Regions from separate parts of the Virgibacillus sp. CM-4 genome, predicted to be linked through region 2. Evidence: predicted binding sites of a transcription regulator. Region 2 holds the regulator's gene; each other region holds the start of a gene.

Region 1 (2,208 bases), on a different contig from region 2:
AAGAAATTGTACCACTACCTTGCTTATGTCCTTCATTATACTATTCCAATACCTAGTCTAAAAACAAGAGAATCCCTAGTCAATTTCAACTCATTATTGTACCAGGATATCCCTATATTCCGGCGTTCTTTCCATTTTATTTTTGGCATAGGGACAAACAGGATTTACTTTTTTCCCTTCTTCTCTAGCATAATTCACGACTTCCTCTACCAACTTCCCCGCCACTCCTTGACCACGTAAGTCATCCGAGACTTCTGTATGATTGATAACAACATCCCCATCGTCAGAAAAACCATACGTTATGACAGCTTTTGGGTACTGTTCATCTTCCCCAAGAAAAAATTTTTGGTCACCTTTTTGAATGTTCATGCGATACTACTCCTTCTTCGAAATGTTTTATATACTAGTCTTAAACAAAACGAGGAATCTATGCAATATACAGTAATCCAATCAATTATTTCCAAGTTATCCCCTTAAATTATTCCCCTTTTTGAATGGTAATTCCCATTAGTTTTTGAAGTTCTTCTTCATTTTTTATTAAGTCATCTAAAGTATACGCTTCAAGAACTTTAAAAAAAGCAACTAGCGCCTTATTAATTACATGTTTTAACGTACAACCCGGAGAAATCACACAGTGATTTGTTCCTTTATCAAAACACTCTAGCATTATAAAATCATTTTCAAGCTGGCGAATTAATATTCCGACATTAATTTCATTTGCAGGTTTAGCTAACTTGATACCACCGTTTCTACCTCTTACAGACACGATTAATTCTCTTTTTGAAAGTTCATGAACTACTTTTTTTAAATGCTCCTGAGAAATATTATATACGTCAGAAATTTGCTTAATGGTTGCCAGTTCTTGCTTTGATTTTAATCCTGTAAATATTAACACACGTAATGCATAGTCTGTATATTTCTTTAAATTCACCCTCATCACACTCACTTGTTAATAACTTCACATTATTGTAACACATATTGACTTCATCCCCATTGTAATAGGAAAAATAGTTCCATACAATAAAGGTGTATTAAAAATACATCTTTTAAAGGAGTAGTTTTTATGACAAATGCCACGGAAAGCTTAGACAAGAGAACAATAGACGTTATTAAAGCGACTGTACCAGTATTACAAGAACACGGAGAAAAAATAACAAAACAATTTTATCGTCTGATGCTTGCGAATCATCCGGAATTAAACAATATCTTTAATCAAACGAATCAACAAAAAGGTGCACAATCAAAAGCATTAGCAAATACTATTTATGCAGCTGCAGCAAATATTGAACACTTAGAAGAAATAGTTCCTCATATAAAACAAATCGCACATAAGCATACGAGCATAAATATAAAAGCTGAACAATATCCAATTGTTGGAAAATATCTGCTATTAGCGATTAAAGAAGTCTTAGGGGATACAGCAAATGAGGAAATATTAAAAGCTTGGGAAATGGCATATAACGTCATCGCAGAAATGTTTATAACCATAGAAACAGAAATATATGAACAAACACAACAAAAAATAGGTGGTTGGGTAGGATACCGTGATTTCACGGTGATTAAAAAAGTTGTAGAAAGCGAAGTAATTACCTCTTTTTACCTAAAACCAACGGATGGTTTACCAATACCTAAATACAGACCAGGACAATATATAACCATTAAGGCACAAATAGAAGATGAGCCCTTTGATCACCTACGACAATATAGTTTATCAACTGCTCCGAATGCCGAATTTTATAGAATTAGTATAAAACGTGAACCGGGAAATGCATATCCCAAAGGGATCGTTTCGAATTTTCTTCATACAACGATACATGAGGGATCTATTCTGCCAATAAGTGCTCCTGCTGGAGACTTTACCTTAGATTCAGAATGCCAAACACCTTTAGTTCTAATTAGTGGGGGCGTGGGATTCACTCCGTTAATGAGTATGTTAGAAACCGTTATTGAAAAGCAGCCCCATCGACAGGTTATCTTTATCCATGCGGCAAGGTCAGCCAAACATCATGCAATGAAAGACAGAGTGAAAAACCTTACAAAGGAATATGCAAATATAACAAATTATGTTGTCTATGGTAACGATCATGATGATTGTGATAAACATGGTCATATTGATTATGAATGGCTCCATCGTGTAATTCCTACCACGAATGCATCTTTTTATGTTTGTGGTCCAAATGGATTTATGCAAACCATCCTTCGTATTTT
Region 2 (2,208 bases):
TGATTATGGATATAACCAGGGCTACCCCATTATTCATGATTGTTCCAATGTTTGCTGCTCCAATACTAGAAGAAATTATTTTCAGAAAGATTATATTTGGCAGACTATATACACGGACAAACTTTCTGATTGCTGCATTACTATCAGCTTTCATATTCGCGATTATCCACGGTGAACCGCAGCATATATTGGTTTATGGTTCCATGGGGCTCGTTTTCGCTTATTTATATGTAAAAACAAAACGGATACTCGTCCCTATTTTCGTGCACATGGCCATGAATTCAATTGTCGTTATCGCGCAATATAATATTGATCCAGCTGAATTAGAAAGGCAACTGAAGGAATTACAAACCATTTTAACATTATAATTTCGGGGGATCTCCCCCGATCCGCCTTATGGTGGGCTTGATATTTAACGGGGGCTTTACAAATGAAGATTTCACCAAAAACCATGGCAATCATTTATTTTATCATGGGAGTATTTTTTACCTATATTGCAATCTTAAGTGTAGATGAAACGATATGGAATGTAACAACAATGGTGTTAGCTGTTTTTGCTACACTCGAGATTGGTGTCAGCATTCGCTTAATATCTCTTCATTTTCGCTTAAAACACAAAAAGAAGGAATAGCAGTTAGCCTGCTATTCCTTCTTTTTATTCTTTTGGTCAGATGATGGATCATCACCCAAATGAATAACTTCCATCTGTTCCATTAAATCTTTTGTTGTGTCATATGCCGGTGATTCGCTATCAATTGTATTTATATATTCTGTTACATCATAACTCATTATATTTAGTTGTTCCCGATTTCCATCTTCCATTTCATTCCAGCTCATTGCCTCCTGCGCATTGACCTTTTGCCCTTTTATTTCTTCATTTCCACCCACAGCCAATGTAATCATCAACATACCGATGAGAAGTAAAAAAATAATACTGCGTTTTCTTACCACTGTGATTCCTCCATTATAACTTTTATCGATGCCATCAAGTAAGTATGCCTTAACATAAGAGATGCTTCGATCTATGTACATCATAGTTAGCCAGTTCAAGTTATCTAGACCTTCTATTGTATGCTATACCCCACTTACTGAAAAAAGAAACCCTATTCGGCTTCTTTTTTAATCCAGCTGCTTCGTCTCTTCTAGCGGATAATGCTTTAAAAAATATACCAACGCTTGTAATTCAACAGCAAGATCAATATGATGTACACGAATATACTCGGGAACAGTAATTCGAGCAGGCGTAAAATTGAGAATCCCAGTAATTCCCTCTGCAACAAGTCTATCAGTAATCCCGTCCGCTTCACTCGCAGGTATCGTCAAGATAGCAACATTCACACCATCTAATTTTTTTTCTAAATCTGCAATATGATAAACAGGAACATCGCCGATCGTCGTACCTACTTTTTCCGGATCACTATCAAATGCCATTTTAATAAGGATATTATTATTTTTCATGAAATTATAATGTAAAAATGCTGTACCCAAATTACCTACCCCTATTAAAGCAACATCTGTTGTTTCGTCCTGATCTAGGGTTTTACGAAAAAAACCAAGTAAATATTCAACATTATAGCCATATCCTTTTTTACCTAGTGCTCCAAAATAGGAAAAATCTCTTCGAATTGTAGCTGAATCAACTTTGACAGCATCGCTCAATTCTTTTGAAGATACTCGCTTTTTTCCTTGATGATTTAAGTTATTAATAAATCGATAATACAATGGTAGCCGCTTCGCAGTTGCTTGAGGTATTTTATTATGATCCATTGCTATTCCTTCTTTCTTACGATAATAATCCCCATTGTTCTACCAGATGCATCGCTTAATGGTAGACACCCTTTTATTGACCGCTTACATGTTACATCGCAGCAAATAGTTCTTGTAGAAATTGTGACAGTTATTGAGCTCCACCTCTATTTTAGCAGAAAAATGGAAATAAGTCGTGACCGATTTCACAATTATATTGCTTGGCTTCCCGCAATTAAGATACACTAGTATAGATGAGGTGAAACGTATGATACTAATGCAAATAAATGGACTTTCAAAGGCGTTTGGTGCTGATGAAATTCTATCCAATATTAAATTAGAAGTAAAAGAAAATGATCGTATAGCAATTGTTGGCAGAAATGGTTCAGGTAAATCAACGTTATTAAAAATAATGGCTGGTGAACTTACTTATGATGAAGGTGAATTGTTTAAACCAAAAGA
Region 3 (2,208 bases), on a different contig from region 2:
ATGAGTTCATTCCTGAAATTGAGGCTTCGTTAAAAAGGAATGTTGTAAAACGGGGGATTCTTGGGAGTTCACTAGGTGGGAACGTCTCGTTAAATATTGCGATAAAGGAACCTAGTAATTGGACACATCTGTTACTCCAATCTGCAGCAATTTCAAAGAAAGACATTGCTGTTATAAACAATGTCGCGACACTAAATTGGAATATTTATCAAACCGTGGGGATAGACGAGGAACAGTTTGTTTCTCCCATTACCAAAGAAAATCTATATATTCTAACGAGAAATCGTGAGTTATATCATACGTTTCTTAAGCAAGAAGCAACAGTCCAGTATAAAGAACAAAAGGAAAGACATGAATGGGCGTTTTGGGAAAAGGATTTAACTAGTGTTTTAGATTTTTTTATAAATACCCCGTAATGAGTTATAGCAGAGCCAAGCAGTTTATTAACTGCTATAAGGTTATATAGCATAAAAACTAAATTTTGTAATGTATCTAGTAGCTTCTAAAAATAAAAAAGTAGTAAAAAACCTCCATAAACATTTAATGGAGGTCTTTTACTACTGGGTTTGTTTTTCTTTGATAAAAGGTAATTATTACCTATCAAAAAAGTTGTCATTAATTAGCCCAACCATGAAAGCGCTAAGAAGGTTAGTATATTGCTAATAAGTCATTTTATCCCAATTTTTACTACCTATATTCTGCCATATTTTATTCATTAAATGTTCATTTTTTGTATGATAAAACTTGAACATTTTCTGACATCCAACACATCAATATTGTTTTTCAATGGTTATGGTATTAATATTGATGATGGATTTTGTGAAGTGTGTAACAAAAGTATTTCAATATATTTTCATTTAAACAACATGCAGGGGAGGGTATCTCTTATGAAAATGAAATGGGTGATGCTAGCATCGTTATTCACATTATTAGCGGTTCTTACTGGTTGTGAGCCATTATTAGTATTAGACCCTGAAGGTCCGCAGGCTCAAACCCAGGCGAATGTCATCTGGATATCAATTGCTATTATGTCTGTTATTGTAATTGTGGTATTTGCTATGTTGGCTTATATCCTATATAAATACCGCGCATCAAAACAATCAGACTCATATGAGCCACCGTATATAAAAGGGAATGTTATAGTTGAATCACTTATTGTAGGGATTCCGGTACTTATCGTAATCGTACTATCTGTAATTTCAGTTCAAAGTAACTATAAAGTAGAAGCTACTCCAGAAGGATATGAGAATGATGAGCCACTAGTGGTTTATGCTTCTTCTTCAGATTGGAAATGGCATTTTAGTTATCCTGAACAAGATATTGAAACGGTTAACTATCTTTATGTTCCAACTGATAGACCACTAGAGTTTAGACTTTATTCTTATGGACCAATTACAAGCTTTTGGATACCGCAACTGGGCGGTCAAAAATACGCAATGTCCGATATGATAACTACGCTGCATTTAGCCGCAGATAATGCTGGAGAATTTATGGGTAGAAATGCGAACTTTAGTGGGGAAGGTTTCGCTGAGAATACATTCAGCGTAGAAGCAATGCCGCAACAAGAATTTAATGATTGGGTGAAAGAAGTCAAACAAACAGCAGATCCACTAACGGAGGATAAATTTAATGAATTGCTTGAGCCCGGTCATCTTGGTCAATTAACCTTTACAGGCACACACTTAGAATTCAACCCTCCACCACAAGGGCATCATGAAGGTCATGGTGCTGGTTCGGAAGGTGAACATAATGATGAATCTAGTTCAGAACACGATGCACATGGTGAACATGAATCAGATTCCGGTCATGCAGATGAAACAGAGGAAAACACAGAGCATCAACATTAAGAATTAGTACATCTGGGTTATCCGGAAAGGAGAAATAAGAATGGACTTTTTTGAACGATTTCTAATTCCGCATCCGAGTCCAATTATTTACGCATCGATGGCTGCTATTGTTCTTACTACAATAGCAATCATCGTCGGTCTTACCTATTTTAAAAAATGGGGATATCTATGGCGTGAATGGCTTACAACGGTTGATCATAAGAAAATAGGAATTATGTATTTAATCTCTGCCTTGCTCATGTTGTTTAGAGGTGGAGTAGACGCTATCATGATGAGGGCGCAAACATCCATGCCAGAGAATACGTTATTGGATGCACAGCACTATAATGAAATATTCTCTACGCACGGTGTTGTAATGATC
Region 4 (2,208 bases), on a different contig from region 2:
GGCTGTAGTACTCCTGTAAAGAATTCTCCAACAGCACCAGACCCATAACTAAATAAGCCGATTCTTGCACCGTCCTGTAACTCTTCCTGCTGTTCTAGTAATGATAGAAGGCTTAAGTATAAAGAACCTGTATAAATATTACCAACTTGCTTATTGTACGTTTTACTAGCTTCTAAATTGGCCACTAATCTTTCCTTATCTTCTTCCGTTCCTTGTTCATAGATCGCACGTAACGCTTTTTGACCCATTTTCGTATAAGGAAGATGGAAACAAATAGCTGTAAAATCTTCTAAACCGAACCCTGATTGTACTTTATAATCTTCCCATACACTCTCAAAGAAAGAAATATACTTTTCATTTGAAAGCTTGCCATCGACCATTGCTGTATCTGAGTAGACAGGGCGCCAGAAGTCCATAATATCGGCTGTTAAATAAGCACTTTTATCTTCTAAAGCTAGAATACGTGGGTCTGCACTAATAACCATTGCAACTGCACCTGCTCCTTGCGTTGCTTCTCCACCAGAGTTCAATCCATACCTTGCAATATCCGCACCTAAAACAAGCACTTTGCTTTTTGGATGTAAAGCAATATGACCCTTCGCCATTTGAATTCCAGCAGTAGCACCATAACATGCTTGCTTCACCTCAATTGTTCTCGCTTTTGGGTTCAGCCCTAATAGATCATGGATATATACCCCAGCTGATTTTGAATAATCAATACCAGATTCTGTACCAAAAATGACAAAGTCAATGTCTTCCTTATCTTTATCGTCTAATATATTTAAAGCAGCATTCGCTGCGAGTGAGACTGCATCCTGTGTAATCGGAGCGATTGCCATTTTCTCTTGTCCAATACCAATCGTATACTTTGCTGGATCAACATCTCTAGCGACTGCTAACTTATTCATATCTAAAAATAAATGTGGTGCATAAAATCCTATTTTGTCTATACCAATCTTCAATGTTCTGCTCCTTTACTACCATAGTTAGAATTCCTAAAAGTATCGCTTTCCTACCATTAGTGATTTTATTCACAATTAATTCTTTTTACATACCAATATATTAAATGATAATATAATCTACTTCTAAACACAATCATCGTGTGTTAACGACTTAAAAAAACCCAGCTCTGTAAAGAAACAGTCTGGGCTCTTCTTGTATTAATTTATCCCTATACTCCACGCTTATTTCCCCAAAGAAATGTATGTAACTGTGGAAGCACTCGGACATCCTTTAGAATAGTGCTAACCATTACTTGGTCAATCAGCTCCTCGTATTTTTGCAGTAAATATAACGACAATGCTTGATCATTATCCATCGTAATTTCATCATTTCCCACCTGAAGATATAAGCTTACATCTGGATAGCGTTGATGGATATTTTCTGCGTATCCTAAATCATCTTCATTAAAGATGACTACTTTCAAACTGCATTTTCCACGTTGCTTTTGTTTCAATGAATCAATAATAAAATCAAGGGTTTGATAATTTGTTTTCATCCCTGAACTTGGAGGTTTTGGAGAAAGTGTTAGATCATCAATCTTTGTAAACCATGTCTGCCATCTACTCCCTTGTGTTTCGAGCGCTACCTCCAGATCGTGATCATGCAGGATATCAATCAGTTGATCGATTTGGGGGAGTAATCCAGGATTCCCACCTGAGATCGTCACATGACCAAATTGATCAGCACCTTTTTCCCTTAAATCTTGCATAATCTCTTCTGCTTCCATCATTTGAATGTGATGTTTTTCTGTACCATCCCAAGTAAATTTTGAATCACACCATGAGCAGGAATAATCACAACCAGCAGTTCGGACAAACATGGTTTTTCTACCAATAACCATTCCTTCCCCCTGAATCGTCGGCCCAAAAACTTCAATTACTGGTATTTTCACTTACCTATCCCCTTTCTTTGGACGATATACACAATAACTGGACGGTGTTTCTCGTATATATACTTGGATACAGCGGGGGGAATGGGATAATGTATCTAAGTATTCCTGCACAAGTTCATAAATCGTCCGTGCCACAATCTCAGTAGTTGGAAAAGCATTGGGATTATGATCGGAAAAAGCAACATCCTGATTCATGACAACATGATCAAAACGTTTATGAATAAGATTTTTTATTTGTTTAAAATCTACTAAAAACCCTGTATGATTGAGTTCTTCACCAACAATAGTAATATTTGTAAAATACGTATGCCCAT

The links. The regulator Rex, encoded in region 2, represses fermentation and respiration genes when NADH is low (regulators of the CRP and FNR family bind a similar motif). The targets are predictions, from matches to a motif close to TTGTGAAATATTTCACAA.
Region 1: nsrR (nitric oxide-sensing transcriptional repressor NsrR) is a predicted target of Rex. The motif match lies at 947-964, and genes of this name have one in related genera.
Region 3: qoxA (cytochrome aa3 quinol oxidase subunit II) is a predicted target of Rex. The motif match lies at 818-835, and genes of this name have one in related genera.
Region 4: M948_RS38725 (hydroxymethylglutaryl-CoA synthase) is a predicted target of Rex. The motif match lies at 1,020-1,037, and genes of this name have one in related genera.

The regions. Positions count from the first base shown of each region.
Region 1 covers NZ_AUQA01000005.1:92,244-94,451, forward strand. The annotation lists gene M948_RS32605 (GNAT family N-acetyltransferase) at 94-369, opposite strand; gene nsrR (nitric oxide-sensing transcriptional repressor NsrR) at 479-931, opposite strand; gene hmpA (NO-inducible flavohemoprotein) at 1,064-2,208, shown strand, end outside.
Region 2 covers NZ_AUQA01000008.1:169,442-171,649, forward strand. The annotation lists gene M948_RS41805 (CPBP family intramembrane glutamic endopeptidase) at 1-368, shown strand, start outside; gene M948_RS41810 (YdiK family protein) at 431-631, shown strand; gene M948_RS41815 (hypothetical protein) at 643-1,050, opposite strand; gene M948_RS41820 (redox-sensing transcriptional repressor Rex) at 1,120-1,767, opposite strand; gene M948_RS41825 (ABC-F family ATP-binding cassette domain-containing protein) at 2,015-2,208, shown strand, end outside.
Region 3 covers NZ_AUQA01000003.1:133,583-135,790, forward strand. The annotation lists gene M948_RS31795 (alpha/beta hydrolase) at 1-416, shown strand, start outside; gene qoxA (cytochrome aa3 quinol oxidase subunit II) at 888-1,847, shown strand; gene qoxB (cytochrome aa3 quinol oxidase subunit I) at 1,888-2,208, shown strand, end outside.
Region 4 covers NZ_AUQA01000006.1:1,091,223-1,093,430, forward strand. The annotation lists gene M948_RS38725 (hydroxymethylglutaryl-CoA synthase) at 1-962, opposite strand, end outside; gene queE (7-carboxy-7-deazaguanine synthase QueE) at 1,172-1,894, opposite strand; gene queD (6-carboxytetrahydropterin synthase QueD) at 1,895-2,208, opposite strand, start outside.